DNA from 2 places in the Streptomyces boninensis genome. Region 2 is predicted to be linked to the other one. Evidence: predicted binding sites of a transcription regulator. Region 2 holds the regulator's gene; the other holds the start of a gene.
The links. The regulator HspR, encoded in region 2, represses chaperone genes until heat shock. The targets are predictions, from matches to a motif close to TTGAGNNNNNNNNNCTCAA.

Region 1 (8,763 bases), 1.2 Mb from region 2:
CTCTTCCATGGTGATGTCGCCGCGGCCGATGAGGGACTCGGTGTAGAGCTTGCGCACCGAGCGCTTCTTGTCGATCAGCGAGTACATCTTGGGGTTGGTGAACTGCGGGGCGTCCGACTCATTGTGGCCGCGGCGGCGGTAGCAGATGAGGTCGATGACCACATCCTTGTTGAACGCCTGCCGGAACTCAAAGGCGAGGCGAGCCACTCGGACGACGGCCTCGGGGTCGTCGCCGTTCACATGGAAGATCGGGGCCTCGATCATGCGGGCCACGTCGGTGGCGTACATGGACGAGCGCGCGGACTCCGGGGGAGCGGTGAAGCCGACCTGGTTGTTGATGACCACGTGGACGGTGCCGCCGGTGCGGTAGCCGCGCAGCTGCGACATGTTGAGGGTCTCGGCCACGACGCCCTGGCCGGCGAAGGCCGCGTCGCCGTGGATCGCGACCGGCAGGACCGTGAAGTCTGTGCCGCCCTTGCCGATGACGTCCTGCTTGGCGCGGACGACGCCCTCGACGATCGGGTCGACCGCCTCGAGGTGCGAGGGGTTGGCGGTGAGCGAGACCTTGATCTGCTCGCCGTCGAGGCCGGTGAAGGTGCCCTCGGCGCCCAGGTGGTACTTCACGTCGCCGGAGCCGTGCATCGACTTCGGGTCGAGGTTGCCCTCGAACTCGCGGAAGATCTGCGCGTACGACTTGCCGACGATGTTCGCGAGGACGTTGAGGCGGCCGCGGTGGGCCATGCCGATGACGACCTCGTCCAGACGGGACTCGGCGGCCGCGTCCAGGACGGCGTCCAGGAGCGGGATCGTGGACTCGCCGCCCTCCAGGGAGAAGCGCTTCTGGCCGACGTACTTCGTCTGCAGGAAGGTCTCGAAGGCCTCGGCCGCATTGAGGCGGCGGAGGATGCGCAGCTGCTCCTCGCGCTCGGGCTTGTCATGCCGGCGCTCGACCCGGTCCTGGATCCACTTGCGCTGCTTCGGGTCCTGGATGTGCATGTACTCGATGCCGGTGGTGCGGCAGTACGAGTCGCGCAGGACGCCGAGGATGTCGCGCAGCTTCATCATCGACTGGCTGGAGAAGCCGCCGACGGCGAACTCGCGCTCCAGGTCCCACAGCGTGAGCCCGTGCTCGGTGATGTCGAGGTCGGCGTGCTTGCGCTGCTTGTACTCCAGCGGATCGGTGTCGGCCATGACGTGGCCGCGGACCCGGTAGGAGTGGATCAGGTCGAAGACGCGGGCGGCCTTGGACACGTCGTCGTCGTGCGACGCGTCGATGTCCTTGAGCCAGCGGACCGGCTCGTACGGGATGCGCAGGGCCTGGAAGATCTCGTCGAAGAAGCCGTTCTCGCCCAGCAGCAGCTGGTGCAGGATGCGCAGGAACTCGCCGGAGGCGGCGCCCTGGATCACCCGGTGGTCGTACGTGGAGGTCAGGGTCATGACCTTGGAGATGCCGAGCCGGTTCAGGGTGTCCTGGGAGGTGCCCTGGAACTCCGCCGGGTACTCCATCGCGCCGACGCCGAGGATGACCGACTGGCCGGGCATCAGGCGGGGCACGGAGTGCACGGTGCCGATGCCGCCGGGGTTGGTGAGCGAGCAGGTCACCCCGGAGAAGTCGTCCATCGTGAGCTTGTTGTTACGGGCCCGGCGGACGATGTCCTCGTAGGCCTGCCAGAACTCGAAGAAGTTCAGCGTCTCGGCCTTCTTGATCGCCGCGACGACGAGCTGGCGGTCGCCGTTGGGCTTGACCAGGTCGATGGCGAGGCCGAGGTTGATGTGCTCCGGCTTGACGAGGGTGGGCTTGCCGTCCTTCTCCGTGAAGGAGTGGTTCATCGACGGCATCAGCTTCATCGCCTGCACCATCGCGTACCCGATGAGGTGCGTGAAGGAGACCTTCCCGCCGCGGGCGCGCTTGAGGTGGTTGTTGATGACGATGCGGTTGTCGAAGAGCAGCTTCACCGGGACGGCGCGGACGGAGGTGGCCGTCGGCATCTCGCGGGAGGCGGCCATGTTCTTCGCCACGGCGGCGGCCGGGCCCCTCAGGGTGACCAGCTCGGGGCCGGCGGGGGCCTCGTCGGCCTTCGCCTCGTCCGGCTTGGCAGCGGCGGCTGCCGGCTTCGCGGCGGGGGCCGGCTTGGCGGCCGGGGCGGGCGCGGGCGCTGCCGGGGCTGCCGGGGCAGGGGCCTGGGCGGCCGGCTGGGCCGGGGCCGCCGGCTGCGCGGCGGGTGCGGCCGGCTGGGCCGGGGCGGCCGGTGCCGGTGCGGTCTGGGCCGGGGCGGTGGGCGCCGCGGCTGCGGCCTCCGCGGCCCGTGCGGTGCCGGCGGCGCTTGGCTTGTAGTCGGCAAAGAAGTCCCACCAGGCTCGGTCCACCGAGTTCGGGTCCTGGAGGTACTGCTGATAGATCTCGTCGACGAGCCACTCGTTGGGTCCGAAAGCCGCGGCAGGGTCTCGGCCCTGACTTGAGTCTTCGGTCGAGACGCTCGAGCTATTGGGGGACTTTGCAGACACGGCCTGGACCGCCCTCTTCCGCTTCACTTGAGTGATGGACAGCGGAAAACAAGGCTACGCCCCTGACCGGGTTCGGTGCAGGCCCCCTTGGGCAGAGGTCGTGCAAGTCACAAAGACTCCGGGGTTTGAGGCCGCGATTTGGCGGGAAACACACACGGTTTGCCCGCACCGGGAAAGGCCGAAATCGAGCCACGGCGCCGCGCCGCTGCCCCTCCGGGCCGGATGACCGCCCGCGGTTCGAACCCTACGTCAATTTTGCATCCCGTTTACCCCCGGGAGGGTGACGCGCATTGGGCAGTCGTGAGTGGAATCAGCCACTCCGGTGCGGCCCCGGGTTCGGGCGGTGAGCCTGCTTGTCCTGCTGGGGGTCCGGGGGTCAGCCCCCGGGAGATTGCAGCACCCCCGGGAGGGTGACGCGGATCCGGCAGCCGCGAGGGGATTCGGCCACGCCTATCCGGCCGCCGTGCAGGTCCACGGCCCAGCGGGCGATCGCCAGGCCCAGTCCGGTGCCGCCGTCGCGGCCCGGGAGATGCGCCTCGGGCTGCTGCTGGCCGCGGGTGAAGCGCTCGAAGACCCGGTGCCATTCGGCCTCCGGGATGCCGGGGCCCTCGTCCATCACCTCGAGCACCAGGCCGTCGGCCGCCTCGCCGCCGCGGGCCCGGACGGTGACGCGGCCGTGCGGCGGGCTGTGCTTCACGGCATTGTCGATCAGGTTGGCCACCACCTGGTGCAGCCGCTCGGTGTCCGCGCTGGCGGTGAGGCCGGGCGGCGCCACGTCCAGGTGCAGGCTGACATCGCGACGCGGCCGCTGCCGCGGGTTCGGCGCGTCGATGCTGCCGCCCAGGCCGGGGCCGACCGGCCCGTACGCACCCTGCTTCAGCCCGGCCTCCTTCAGGACCCCTGACAGATACGGCCACACCTCGAAGCGGCGGGCGCGCAGCGGCACCACGCCGCTGTCGAGCCGGGACAGGTCGAGCAGCTGCTCCACCAGCCGGCCGAGGCGCTCGGTCTGGCGCAGGGCGGTGCGCATCGTGTCCGGGTCGGCGGCGGACACGCCGTCCACCACGTTCTCCAGCACGGCGCGGAGCGCGGCGATGGGGGTGCGCAGCTCGTGCGACACATTGGCGACCAGCTCCTTGCGGTGCCGGTCGGCGGCCTCCAGGTCGCCCGCCATCCGGTTGAAGGCCACGGCGAGCTCGCCGAACTCGTCGCGGCGGCCGGTGTTCAGCCGCGATGTGTAGTCGCCGTGCGCCATGGAGCGGGTGACCTCGGTCATCTCGTCCAGCGGCTGGGTCAGCCGCATCGCCACGAACTGCGTGATCAGCAGGGCTGCGATCAGCGAAAATATCGTGGCGATCCGCAGCTCCGTGGAGGAGCGGATGGCGACGAAGACCAGCAGTGTGGCGATGATCACGGACACCATGACCAGGCCGCTGAGGGCGGCCTTGAGCGACCGGAACGGGTCGATCGGCTTCATCGCCGTCCACAGCCGCGCCATCAGCCCGTCCACGTACGCGCGGAAGGACCGCCGGCGCGGCCGGACGCCGGGCACGGGAGGCTGTGGGGCGGGGTCGTGCATCGCGCTGGTCCCTTACGTCTGACGCGGGCTGGTACGCGCTGGGCGCACCAGCACCGGGCGTAACTAGGCGGTGGCCGGCTCCAGGGCATAGCCGACGCCGTGGACCGTACGGATGCGCTCGGCGCCTATCTTGCGGCGGAGGGCCTTGATGTGGCTGTCGACCGTGCGGGTCCCGGAGGCGTCCGCCCAGTCCCAGACCTCGACCAGGAGCTGCTCGCGGGAGAGGACCGCGCGCGGCTGGTTGGCCAGGCACACCAGCAGGTCGAACTCGGTCGGCGTCAGATGCACATCGGCGCCATGGACGCGGACCCGGCGCTGGGTGTGATCGATCTCCAGCTCGCCGAGCCGGATGGTGTCGCCGTCGCGCGGGGACCCGGCGGCCTGCGCGGCCCGCTCCACCCTGCGCAGCAGGACATGCACGCGGGCGGCGAGCTCGCGCATGGAGAAGGGCTTCGTCATGTAGTCATCAGCGCCGACGCCGAGGCCGACCAGCATGTCCGTCTCGTCGTCCCGCGCGGTGAGCATCAGGACGGGCACCGGGCGGTGCGCCTGCACCCGCCGGCACACCTCCAGGCCGTCGAAGCCCGGGAGCATCACATCGAGGACGAGGAGGTCCGGCTCCCACTCCGCGGCGGCGGCCACGGCCGCGGGGCCGTCGCCCGCGATACGGATCTCGAAGCCCTCGGCGCGCAGCCGCTGCGCGATGGCGTCGACGATGGTCGGGTCGTCCTCGACCAGGAGGACTCGTCTGGCCGGAGGCAGGCCGGGGTTCCCCGCCGCGCTCGCGTTGTGCGCGGAGGTGAGGTGTGTGGATTCGTGGTGTAGCCGCGTCATGGGTGCCGCCCCCGCTGGTCTTCGGCAAGAGTGCCGGGTCCCCGTCGGTCAGATTTGCTGGGCAGAAGCGTATGTGCCTGGCGGTGGGCTCGGCTACACGGTGTGGATAACGTTGCCGTCAGGGCCGCTTGGCAAGGTGGACTACGTCCGGAACGCCCCGTTCCACCGGAATTTGCTCTGTGCGAACATCCGCATAGCCCGCCGTACGCAGCGCTTCCTCGAAGGCCGGGGACGGCTGCGCCGACCAGACCGCCAGCACTCCGCCCGCCGTGAGCCGGGCCGCGCAGGCCGCCAGCCCGGCGGGGGAGTACAGCGACCCGTTGTCCTCCGTGACCGTCCAGTCCGGGCCGTTGTCGATGTCCAGGCACAGCGCGTCGTACGCGACAGGGGCGGTCCGCACGTACTCGACGAGGTCGGCGGTGACGATCCGGACCCGCTCGTCGGCCAGCGCGGGCCCGCTGATCTCCGCGAGCGGTCCCTCCAGATGCCAGTCGATCACCGCCTGCTCCCGCTCCACCACCGCGATCGCGCCCCAGCGCGGCTCGGCGGCGGCGTGCGCGAGCGAGAAGCCGACGCCGAGGCCGCCGATCAGCACCGATGGGGACGGGCGGCCGTCCAGCGAGGCCAGCGCCGCATCGATCAGCAGCCGCTCGGAGCGGCCGTCGGAGGTGTCCATCAGGAAGCAGCCGTTCGCGATGATCTCGTACGTCGCCGCCTCGCCGGACGTGCGGCGGCGCAGCGCCACCTCGCCGTACGGGCCCTCGCGGCGGTCCAGGGTCTCCGGGGGGAATTCCATGCCTGCCTCCATGGCTGACGAGGGTAGCCAAGCCGCCAATCCCCCTGATCGCTCACAGCGAACGCCCCCGGGGGAACATCCTGAGGCTCCCCAGCATTGAGTCGACATAACTCAACTTGGATGCCGAAGGGGAGATCATGGCTGCTGAGTACACACCGCTGACACTGCCCGTCCTGCCGCTGGACGACGAGGTCGTGCTGCCGGGCATGGTCGTGCCCCTCGACCTCAATGACGCCGAGGTGCGCGCCGCCGTCGAGGCCGCGCAGGCCGACGCTCGCGGCGCCGGGCGCAAGCCGCGGGTGCTGCTGGTGCCGCGGGTCGACGGTTCGTGCGCGGGGACCGGTGTCCTCGGCCGCGTCGAGCAGGTGGGCCGGCTGGCGGACGGCGATCCGGGGGCGCTCATCCGCGGCGTCACCCGGATCAAGATCGGCGCCGGGACCACCGGACCAGGCGCCGCCCTGTGGGTCGAGGGCACCGAAATCGACGACGAGACGCCCGACCCACTGCCCGGCTCGGTCACCGAGCTGATGAAGGAGTACAAGGCCGTCGCCGCCGGCTGGCTGCGCAAGCGCGGCGCCTGGCAGGTCGTGGACCGGGTGCAGCAGATCGACGACCCGGGCGCCCTTGCCGACAATTCCGGCTACTCGCCCTTCCTGAGTGTCGAGCAGCGCGTCCAGCTGCTGGAGACCGCCGACCCGGTCGCGCGCCTGAAGCTCGCCACCGCCTGGCTGAAGGAGCATGTCGCCGAGCAGAACGTGGCCGAGGACATCGCCAAGGACGTCCAGGAGGGCGTCGACAAGCAGCAGCGCGAGTTCCTGCTGCGGCGGCAGCTCGATGCCGTACGCAAGGAGCTGCGCGAGCTCAATGGCGAGTCCGACGAGGAGGACTCCGACGACTACCGGGCCCGGGTGGAGGCCGCCGACCTCCCCGAGAAGGTGCGCGAGGCCGCCCTCAAGGAGGTCGACAAGCTGGAGCGCTCCTCCGACCAGTCGCCCGAGGGCGGCTGGATCCGCACCTGGCTGGACACCGTCCTGGAGATGCCGTGGAGCGAGACCACCGAGGACGCGTACGACATCGCGGGCGCGAAGGAGATCCTCGACGCCGACCACGCGGGGCTCGATGACGTGAAGGAGCGCATCACCGAGTACCTGGCGGTGCGCAAGCGGCGCACCGAGCGCGGGCTCGGCCTGGTCGGCGGGCGGCGCGCGGGTGCCGTGCTGGCGCTCGTCGGTCCGCCCGGCGTCGGCAAGACGTCGCTCGGCGAGTCCGTGGCCCGCGCCATGGGGCGGAAGTTCGTCCGCGTCGCCCTTGGTGGCGTACGGGATGAGGCGGAGATCCGCGGGCACCGGCGTACGTACGTCGGCGCGCTGCCCGGCCGCATCGTCCGGGCCATCAAGGAAGCCGGGTCCATGAACCCCGTCGTGCTCCTGGACGAGATCGACAAGGTGGGCTCCGACTTCCGCGGCGACCCGGCCGCGGCCCTGCTGGAGGTCCTCGACCCGGCGCAGAACCACACCTTCAGGGACCACTACCTGGAGGTGGAGCTGGACCTGAGCGATGTCGTCTTCCTGGCCACGGCCAACGTCCTGGAGGCCATCCCGGAGGCGCTGCTCGACCGCATGGAGCTGGTCCGGCTCGACGGCTACACCGAGGACGAGAAGGTCACCATCGCCCGTGACCACCTGCTGCCGCGGCAGCTGGAGCGCGCGGGCCTGGAGTCCGGCGAGGTCACCATCGAGGACGAGGCGCTGCGCAAGCTGGCGGGGGAGTACACCCGCGAGGCCGGCGTCCGTAACCTCGAGCGGTCCATCGCGAGGCTGCTGCGCAAGGTCGCGGCCAAGCATGAACTGGGCGACCAGGAACTGCCGTTCACGGTCGGCGCCCGGCAGCTGCGGCCGCTCATCGGCCGCCCGCACCACACGCCCGAGTCCGCCCAGGACCCGGACGAGCGGCGTACGGCGGTGCCCGGGGTCGCGACCGGCCTGGCGGTCACCGGCGCCGGCGGCGACGTGCTCTTCATCGAGGCGTCCCTCGCCGACCCGGAGTCCGGCGGCTCGGGGCTGACCCTCACCGGGCAGCTCGGCGATGTCATGAAGGAGTCGGCGCACATCGCGCTCTCCTTCCTGAGGTCGCATGGCGCGGAGCTGGAGCTGCCGGTCGCCGACCTGAAGGACCGCGGCGTGCACCTGCACGTCCCCGCGGGCGCCGTGCCCAAGGACGGCCCGAGCGCGGGCATCACCATGACGACGGCGCTGGCCTCGCTGCTCAGCGGGCGCCAGGTCCGTACCGACGTGGCGATGACCGGCGAGGTGTCGCTCACCGGGCGGGTGCTGCCGATCGGCGGCGTGAAGCAGAAGCTGCTCGCCGCGCACCGGGCCGGCGTCACCACGGTGATCATCCCGAAGCGGAACGAGCCCGACCTGGACGACGTCCCGGCCGAGGTCCTCGAAAAGCTGGAGGTGCACCCCGTGTCCGACGTGCGCAAGGTGCTCGACATCGCCCTGACCCCGGCGACGGCGGATGCGGAGCCGCGGGTGCCGGTCGCGGCGTAAGCCGCTGCAACGTGGCGGTCCTCTCCCGGAGTGCGGGTCCGGGGAGGGCCGCCACTTCTTTGTCGTCAGCCGTTCGCCAGCGCCTGGACGCGGTCGATGCCGCCGTTGAACTGGTTGTGGTCGCCGACGATCGGGCCCGTGGAGGTGTACTGCCAGATGGTCTGGGTGCCCCAGCCGGCCGGGAGTTCGCCCGGGGAGGAGTTGTAGCGGGCGATCCAGAGCGGGTTCGTGGCGCCGAATTCGGCGCTGTTGCCGGTGCAGTCCTTCCACCAGCTGGTCGCCGTGTAGATGACCGGGTCGCGTCCGGTGCGGGACTTGTACGTATTCACGAAGTCCTTGATCCACGCGACCATGTCGGCGGCCGACTTGCCGTAGCAGGCGTCGCCGTACGGGTTCCACTCGATGTCGAGGACGCCGGGCAGCGTCTTGCCGTCCTTGGACCAGCCGCCGCCATTGTCGACGAAGTAATTCGCCTGCTCGGCGCCGCTGGCGTCGTT
Region 2 (8,763 bases):
GCGCGAGCGAGTGGAGATCATCACGACCCTGCTCGCACGGGCCGACGCCGCGGACGACGACGCGGTCCGCACCCGCATCCGGCTGCTCGCCGCCACCTGCGAGGAGCAGGCCGCCGAGCTGCCAGGGGCGGTGCGCGCCGAACTGGCCCGGCACACCCGCGAGCTGATCCCGCCCCGCAACGTCGCCGAGGCACAGGCGCTGGCCGCCGCCGGTCCGCTGGTACTCGACCTGCTCCCCGGCCCGGAGGACCTGGACACGCTTGACCCGGCGGAAGCCTGGCTGGTCACGGTGACGGCGACCAACGTTGCCTCGGAGCGTGCCATCCCCTTCCTGGCCCGCTTTGCGTCGGATACCTCGCGGGAAGTGCGCAGCCAACTGGTCTGGGGCTGGCACCGGTTCGAGGCGGCACCGTACGCGGAACAGGTGATCTCCCGCCTCAACCCCGATGAACTGTTCTTCGTCGTGCACGAGGCGGAACATCTGCGTGCGCTACGGCGCTTCGGGGGCAGGCCGCTGCTCGACGCGCGCGGACCGGTGCCGGCCGCCGAGCTGGCGGCGTACGTCCGCGCGGTGCCGGTGACAAAACTGCTGGTCCTGGACAACGACACGGTGACCGACCTGGACTTTCTCGCGGGGCGCGACAGTCTCCAGCACCTGCGGATCTCCCGCTGCCAGGCGCTCGGGGACATCTCCGGAGCGGCGGGCTTGCCGTTGCGCTCCCTGGTCCTCAGCGAGCTCCCAGGGCGCGTCCGGCTCGCCGCGCTCGGCCCCATGCGCGAGCTGACCGAACTGTCGTATTCGCCCAGCCGGGGCGCCGAGTGGAGTCTTTCCGAACTGCCCGAGGCGCCGCTCGTCGCGCTCAACCTGCTGACCGCACCCGCGCCCCGTTACGGCTGGGCGGCACTCACCCACTACGCCGAACTGCGGGTCCTGCAGCTGGGTGCCCGAAGCAGCCCTGGAACGGGCACCGACTGGCTCTGCCTGACCACGCCGGCGAACCTGTCACAGCTCCGCATCGCCGCATCCGCCCTCGACTCCCGCCCGCGCGGCGTGACCCTCCCCGGCATCACCGAACTCCGGCTGGACCGCTGGCGGCCGTCGGAGGACCGGCTGCGCACGCTGGCCGCGGCCTTCCCCGGACTGGAGGCACTGCATCTTGACACGGCCTTCGTGAGCCCGGACCTGTCCCCGCTCGCCGCCCTGCACAGCCTGCGCGAGATCCACGTGCCCGATACGGACGCGGACGCGGTCACGCACCGCGGGCTGCCGGTACGGGTCCGGTTCATCCGCCACTGAGGGATGCCGGTCGCCTGGCGGTGTCCGTTCACCACCTCAACCCTGCCCCGGTGTTGCACAATCACGGCATGGACCCGGTCGCCACAACGGGCATGAAGATCGCATCGAGCGTCATCACGCCGCTGATCAAGCGGCTGTTCATCTCCGACGGGCCCGGTGCCGATGTCGGCCTGGCCGGGAAGCCCGTACGGCTGTCGGGGCTGGTCTCCTTTACGGGTGAGCGGCGCACGCTCAGCGACAAGCAGCTGGACAGGCTTGCCGACGCGCTGGTCGCGAGCGCCTTACGGTCCGGCGAGCGGCCGATCGCACCGGACGAGCGGGAGGCGGTCACGGCCGCCCTCGCCGCGACGCTGCGCGCGCTCGGCGAGATCACCCTCACCGATGTCGAGGCGGTCGAGCTCGGGCACGAGGAACTCGCGAGCCGGATGCGCGCGGCGGCCGGCCGGCCGGAACGACATCTGTCCGCCGACGCCACCTACTTCCACGACCGCCTCGTCGACCTCGCCTGCCTGCACATCCTTCGCTTCTTCACCCAGCGCTCCACCTTCGTCGCGACGACCCTCGTCGCCCAGAGCCGGCGCCTGGCAGAGCTCGCGGCCAAGGTGGACGCGCTCGCGCCGCGGGTACCGGGGCCGCATGAGCAGGATGCGGCGTTCGAGCGGGACTACCTCGACCACGTCCGCCGCAAGCACGGCAGGCTCACCATCTACGGCATCGACCTGGCCAACTCGCCCAGCGGGTGGCAGCTGGACGCGGCGTATCTCAGCCTGGAGGCGACCACCGGGACCGCGGCGCGCACCCGGCCGCGGGACGGTGACGATGCCGAGGTCGTCCTCCCGGCGACGACCGTACGGCCCGCCGACGAAGCCCTCGCCGACGCGACACGGGTGCTCCTGCGCGGGGTGGCGGGCTCGGGCAAGACCACGCTCGCGCAGTGGCTCGCGGTGTCCGCGGCTCAGCCCGAGACCGAGGGGCGGATGGCGTATCTGAGCGGCCGGGTGCCGTTCGTACTCCCCATGCGCACCCTGCTCAGCAGGCAGCTCGACCAGCTGCCGGACCCGGGTACCTTCCTCAGCGTGACCGGCAACCCGTGCGCCGGCACCCAGCCCCGCGGCTGGGAGCACCGGGTGCTGAAGGACGGCCGGGCGCTGGTCCTCGTCGACGGCATCGACGAGGTGCCCGAGCCTGAGCGCCGCCGCGCCCGGCACTGGCTGACAAAGCTGATCGACGCGTATCCAGACGGGAATCGCTGGCTCGTCACCTCCCGCCCGTCTGCGGTCCCCGAGGGCTGGCTGGCGAATTACGGCTTCACCGACCTGACGCTCGCCGACATGAGCGCCTCGGACGTCGCCGCGTTCATCGATCGCTGGCATACGGCGGCACGCACCGGCGACCCGGACTACGACCAGGTCCTGGAGGCGTACGCCCGCGACCTCCGGAACGCGGTGCGCGCCAAGCCGGACTTGGGGCGGCTGGCCACCAATCCTCTGCTGTGCGGGCTCATCTGCGCCCTGAACCGTGATCGCCGCGGCTACCTGCCGGGTGGCCGCATGGAGCTCTACTCCGCCGCCCTGTCGATGCTGCTGATCAGGCGCGATCAGGAGCGCGGCATGGTAGGGCCCGAGCTGCGTGAGCAGCCGCAGATCCAGATCCTGCAGCGGCTGGCGTACTGGCTTATTCACAATGGCCGTACGGAGATGAGCCGTTCCCGCGCCGAAGAGATCGTTGCGGCTGCGCTTCCGTCCGTCCCGGCGATCGCGGCCATGGGCGATGCCCCCGCCATCCTCGACCACTTCCTGCTGCGCAGCGGCCTGCTGCAGGAGCCTGTGCCGGACGCGGTGGAGTTCATCCACCGCACGTTCCAGGACTACCTCGGCGCCAGGCACGCCGTGGACGAGGGCAACCTGGGCGCGCTGGCCCAGAACGCGGCCAATGACCAGTGGGAAGACGTCATCCGCATGGCCGTCGGCCACGCCCGCCGGCACGAGCGCGCCGAGATCCTGCGCGAGCTGCTCAAGGCCGCCGACCGGGTGCAGCAGTCCTCGGAGTGCACCCGGCTCCGGCTGCTGGCGGCGACGTGCCTGTCTTACGCCACGGATCTCGATCCAGAGGTGCGCGCGGACGTCGAGCAGCACACTGCCGGGCTCATACCGCCGAGGAACACGGACGAGGCCGACAGGCTGGCGACGGTGGGGCCGCTCGTGCTCGATCTGCTCCCGGGGCCCGACGGGCTGGAAGAGGGGACGGCCGCCGCTGTTGTCACGGCGGCCTGCCTGATCGCCTCCGAACAGGCCATCCCTTTCCTCACCCAGTACGTGAATCATCCCTCCGTCCACGTCCGCGACACGCTCGCCCGCTACTGGCGCCGGCACGACACCGAGAGCTATGGCCGGGACATTGTCGCCCGCCTGACTCCCGACGGGACGATGTTCACAGCGCATTCGGAGGAGCATCTGGAGGCCCTGTCCGCCATGGGCACCCGACCCGCACTCCATGCGGTGGGCGACATCTCCCAGGAGCTGATTGCCGCGTATGCGTCGGAAGCCTCGCTTACACGCATCCAGGTGACTTCCAACGGCCAGCTGTGCGATCTGGATTTCCTCCGCGGGCAGGCCAGGTTGACGATTGTCTCCATTGCGTCCTGCCCGAACCTCACCGATCTGTCCGGACTGGCAGACGTGCCACTGAACACCCTCCACCTGACGGAGGATTCCACGCGTACCGGGCTCTCCGTGCTCCGCGGGATCCCGACGCTCAGGAAACTCAGCCTGTGCCTGGGCCCGCGCGAGCGCGTAGCACTGAGCTCTATTCCGCCGCTGGATGCCCTGCGCTATCTGGACATGAGCGCTGTCAAGTCACTCCCGAGCGGATTGCAGAGGCTCGGGCGCCTGACCGGCCTGGAATCGCTGCTTCTGGGGCCGGGCACGAGTCCATGCGCCGCGTCCGACTGGGAGGAGTTCACCTGTCTTCCCAGACTCAACGAGCTGAGTCTGGCGTCCGGTGCCCTGGCCTTGCTGCCGACCGAGCTGGTGTTGTCTAAAGTGCAGTACCTGTCCCTGATCTGCGGTTACGGGCAGACAGGACTCTGCCTGGAGAGGTTGCCGAGCGCCTTCCCGGGACTCCAATGGCTGGTGCTGGAGGGCGCCATCGACGAAGTCGACCTAGCCCCGCTGGCAGATCTCCAGCACGTCACTCGCGTACAACTACCGTCCATCCGCCCGGCCCTGCGCGGCACGGACCGGCTGCCGGAACGAGTGCAGCTCACCTAGCGGCGCCTACTGCCCGCCCCGCCCCCGCTTAGGCTTCCAGACCACCAGCGCGCTCGTCTGCTGGACTTCCTGATACGGGACCAGGTCGCGTCGGTACGAAGCATGCACCGCCGCCTCCCGCTGCTGCATCGCCGCCGCCGCCCCGTCCACCGCGTCCTGCAGCTCCGCGCACCGCGCCTGCAGCGCCGCGACCTGGTTCTCCAGCTCGATGATGCGCTTGATGCCGGCCAGGTTGATGCCCTCGTCCTGCGACAGCTGCTGGACCGTACGCAGCAGGTCGATGTCTCGCGCCGAATAGCGGCGGCCCCGCCCCGCCGTGCGGTCGGGGGAGACCAGGCCGAGGCGGTCGTACTGGCGGAGGGTCTGGGGGTGCAGGCCGGAGAGTTGGGCTGCGACCGAGATGACGTAGACCGGGGTCTCTTCGGTGAGCTCGTACGGGTTGCGGCTCCCGCGGCCTCCGCCGCCGCGGCCGGCTCGGCCACCGTTCATCTCATGCTCCCTTCGCGGCCTTGAACAGCTCCGCCCGCGGGTCCTCGCCCGCCGTGGCGTCGCGGTATGCCTCCAGCGACTCCGTCGCCGTGTCGTCGAGGTCCTTCGGTACGGCTACTTCCACCGTCACCAGCAGGTCTCCCCGCGTGCCGTCCTTGCGAACCGCGCCCTTGCCGCGGGCGCGCATCGTGCGGCCGTTGGGGGTGCCCGGGGGCAGCTTCAGCTTTACGGGCGGGCCGCCGAGCGTCGGGACCTTGACCTCGCCGCCGAGGGCCGCCTCGGGGAAGGTCACCGGGACCGTCACCGTGAGGTTGTCGCCCTTGCGGCCGAAGACCGGGTGCGCGTCTACGTGGACCACCACGTACAAGTCGCCCGCCGGGCCGCCCCGTTCGCCGGGGCTGCCCTTGCCGCGCAGGCGGATGCGCTGGCCGTCGGAGACGCCTGCCGGGATGCGTACCTGCATCGTGCGGGACGACTTCGCGCGGCCCGAGCCCTTGCAGATCTCGCACGGGTGTTCCGCGATCAGGCCGCGGCCCTTGCAGTCCACGCACGGGTCCGTGAGAGAGAAGCCTCCGCCGCCGCCCCTCGACACCTGGCCGGTGCCCACGCACGTCGGGCACACCCGCGGTGTGCCGTTCTTGTCGCCCGTACCCGAGCAGGCCTTGCAGGGGGCCGAGGACGACATGCGCAGCGGGACCGTCGCGCCGTCGACCGCCTCCGTGAAGCTCAGCGTGACCTCGGACTCGATGTCCTGGCCGCGGCGCGGCTGGGTGCGGGTGCCCGTGCCGGTGCGGTTGAAGAGGCCGCCGAAGACGTCGCCGAGGCCGCCGCCGAAGCCGCCGCCCTGGCCGCCGCCGCTCTGCGGGGTGCCGCCGAAGAGGTCGCCGAGGTCGAAGTTGAAATTGCCGCCGGGGCCGCCGGGGCCGGTACGCAGGCCGCCGTTGCCGAACAGCGCGCGGGCCTCGTCGTACTCCTTGCGCTTCTTCGGGTCGCCGAGGACGTCGTTCGCCTCGGAGACCTCCTTGAAGCGCTCCTCGGCCTTGGCGTCGCCCTTGTTGGCGTCGGGGTGGTTCTCCCGGGCCAGCTTGCGGTACGCCTTCTTGATCTCGGCCTCGGTGGCGTCCTTCGGGACGCCGAGGACCTTGTAATAGTCCTTCTCGATGAAGTCCTTGGTGCTCATCCCCGGCGTCCCTCCTCCCGTGCCTCGTCAGCCCTCGTCCGGGCCACCGTTCTCCTTGTCAGCGGGCTTGTCGCCCTCGGACTTCGCGGTCTCGGCATCGCCCTCGGCCTCGTCCTCGGACGACGCGGACGCGCCCGGCTGCGGCTCGGCGACCGCGACCCTGGCGGGGCGGATCGTACGCTCGCCGATCCGATACCCGGGCTGCAGGATCTGCACGCACGTGGTCTCGGTGACATCCGGCGAGTACGAGTGCATGAGCGCCTCGTGGATCAGCGGGTCGAAGGGCTCGCCCTCCTTGCCGAACTGCATCAGACCCATCTTGGCGACGACCGTCTCCATCGACTCGGCCACCGACTTGAAGCCGCCGACCAGCTCGCCGTGGTCGCGGGCGCGGCCGACGTCGTCCAGCACCGGCAGCAGCTCGGTCAGCAGGTTCGCGATCGCGACCTCCTTGACCGCGATCCGGTCCCGCTCCACCCGCCGGCGGTAGTTCTGGTACTCCGCCTGCAGCCGCTGCAGGTCCTTCGTGCGCTCCTCGAGGGCCGTACGGACCTGGTCGAGCTGCGCCGTGAGCGCTGCGTCCACGGGCTGTCCTTGCTGGTCTTGCGGGTCTTGCTGGTCCTGAGCGGCCTCGTCCCCGTCCGGGCCGGCCGGGGCCGCCCCGTCAGGGGCGGACCCGGCGGCTGCCTCGGCGGCAGCCTCGTCCGGCGTGCCGGCGGTGTCGTCGGGGACGTCGGGCTGCTCGTCGCGGCCCGGTGTCTCCTCCGTCACGCCGCACCGTCCTTCTTCTGGTTCTCGTCGTCGACGATCTCAGCGTCCACCACGTCGTCGTCGGCGGCCTGCGCGCCGTCACCGGCGGCCGCGCCGTCGGCGCCGTCAGCGCCCTCGGCCCCACCGGCCGCCTGCGCGCCCTGGGCGTCCGCGTACAGCGCCTGGCCGAGCTTCTGGCTGGTGGCGGCGACCTTCTCGGTGGCCTCGCGGATGGCGGCGGTGTCCTCGCCCTTCAGCTTCTCCTTGAGGTCGGACACGGCCTCCTCGACCTCGGTCTTCACATCCGCCGGGACCTTTTCCTCGTTGTCCTTGAGGAACTTCTCGGTGGTGTAGACGAGCTGCTCGGCCTGGTTACGGGTCTCGGCGGCCTCGCGGCGCTTGTGGTCCTCCTCCGCGTACTGCTCGGCCTCGCGCATCATGCGGTCGATGTCGTCCTTCGGCAGCGCGGAGCCGCCGGTGACGGTCATCTTCTGCTCCTTGCCGGTGCCGAGGTCCTTCGCGGCCACGTGCATGATGCCGTTGGCGTCGATGTCGAAGGTGACCTCGATCTGCGGCACGTTGCGCGGCGCCGGCGGCAGGCCGGTGAGCTCGAACATGCCGAGCTTCTTGTTGTACGCCGCGATCTCGCGCTCGCCCTGGAAGACCTGGATCTGCACCGACGGCTGGTTGTCCTCGGCCGTGGTGAAGGTCTCGGAGCGCTTGGTCGGGATCGTGGTGTTGCGCTCGATCAGCTTGGTCATGATGCCGCCCTTGGTCTCAATGCCAAGCGACAGCGGGGTGACGTCCAGCAGCAGGACGTCCTTGACCTCGCCCTTGAGCACGCCGCCCTGGAGGGCCGCGCCGATGGCGACGACCTCGTCCGGGTTGACGCCCTTGTTGGCGTCCTTGCCGCCGGTCAGCTCCTTGACGACCTCGGCGACGGCCGGCATACGGGTCGAGCCGCCCACGAGCACCACGTGGTCGATCTCGGACAGCTGGATGCCGGCGTCCTTGATGACATTGTGGAACGGGGTCTTGCAGCGCTCGAGCAGGTCAGCGGTGAGCTGCTGGAACTGCGAGCGGGTGAGCTTCTCGTCGAGGTGCAGGGGGCCCTCGGCGGAGGCGGTGATGTAGGGAAGGTTGATCGTGGTCTCGGTGGACGAGGACAGCTCGATCTTGGCCTTCTCGGCGGCCTCGCGGAGCCGCTGCAGCGCCATCTTGTCCTTGGACAGGTCGACGCCGTGGCCGTTCTGGAACTGCTTGACCAGGTAGTCGACGACGCGCTGGTCCCAGTCGTCACCACCGAGGTGGTTGTCACCGTTGGTGGCCTTGACCTCCACCACGCCGTCGCCGATCTCGAGCAGCGAGACGTCGAAGGTGCCGCCGCCGAGGTCGAAGACCAGAATGGTCTGGTCGTCCTTCTCCAGCCCGTAGGCGAGGGCGGCGGCGGTCGGCTCGTTGACAATACGCAGGACGTTCAGACCCGCGATCTCACCGGCCTCCTTGGTGGCCTGGCGCTCGGAGTCGTTGAAGTAAGCCGGGACGGTGACGACCGCGTCGGTCACCTTCTCGCCCAGATACGACTCGGCGTCGCGCTTCAGCTTCTGCAGGATGAAGGCGGAGATCTGCTGCGGCGTGAAGTCCTTGCCGTCGATCGCCTGCTTCCAGTCCGTGCCCATGTGACGCTTCACGGAACGGATGGTCCGGTCCACGTTCGTGACCGCCTGGCGCTTGGCCACCTCGCCGACGAGGACTTCGCCGTTCTTGGCGAAGGCGAC

Region 1: lon (endopeptidase La) is a predicted target of HspR. The motif match lies at 5,811-5,829, and genes of this name have one in related genera.

What each region holds. Positions count from the first base shown of each region.
Region 1 is NZ_CP183837.1:6,467,506-6,476,268, forward strand. Features, by position in the region: gene ACNNMR_RS29705 (multifunctional oxoglutarate decarboxylase/oxoglutarate dehydrogenase thiamine pyrophosphate-binding subunit/dihydrolipoyllysine-residue succinyltransferase subunit) at 1-2,505, opposite strand, end outside; gene ACNNMR_RS29710 (HAMP domain-containing sensor histidine kinase) at 2,882-4,003, opposite strand; gene ACNNMR_RS29715 (response regulator transcription factor) at 4,148-4,918, opposite strand; gene ACNNMR_RS29720 (spermidine synthase) at 5,037-5,714, opposite strand; gene lon (endopeptidase La) at 5,852-8,266, shown strand; gene ACNNMR_RS29730 (lysozyme) at 8,332-8,763, opposite strand, start outside.
Region 2 is NZ_CP183837.1:5,230,270-5,239,032, reverse strand. Features, by position in the region: gene ACNNMR_RS23855 (NACHT domain-containing protein) at 1-1,297, shown strand, start outside; gene ACNNMR_RS23850 (NACHT domain-containing protein) at 1,366-4,566, shown strand; gene ACNNMR_RS23845 (heat shock protein transcriptional repressor HspR) at 4,573-5,055, opposite strand; gene dnaJ (molecular chaperone DnaJ) at 5,057-6,235, opposite strand; gene grpE (nucleotide exchange factor GrpE) at 6,263-7,006, opposite strand; gene dnaK (molecular chaperone DnaK) at 7,003-8,763, opposite strand, start outside.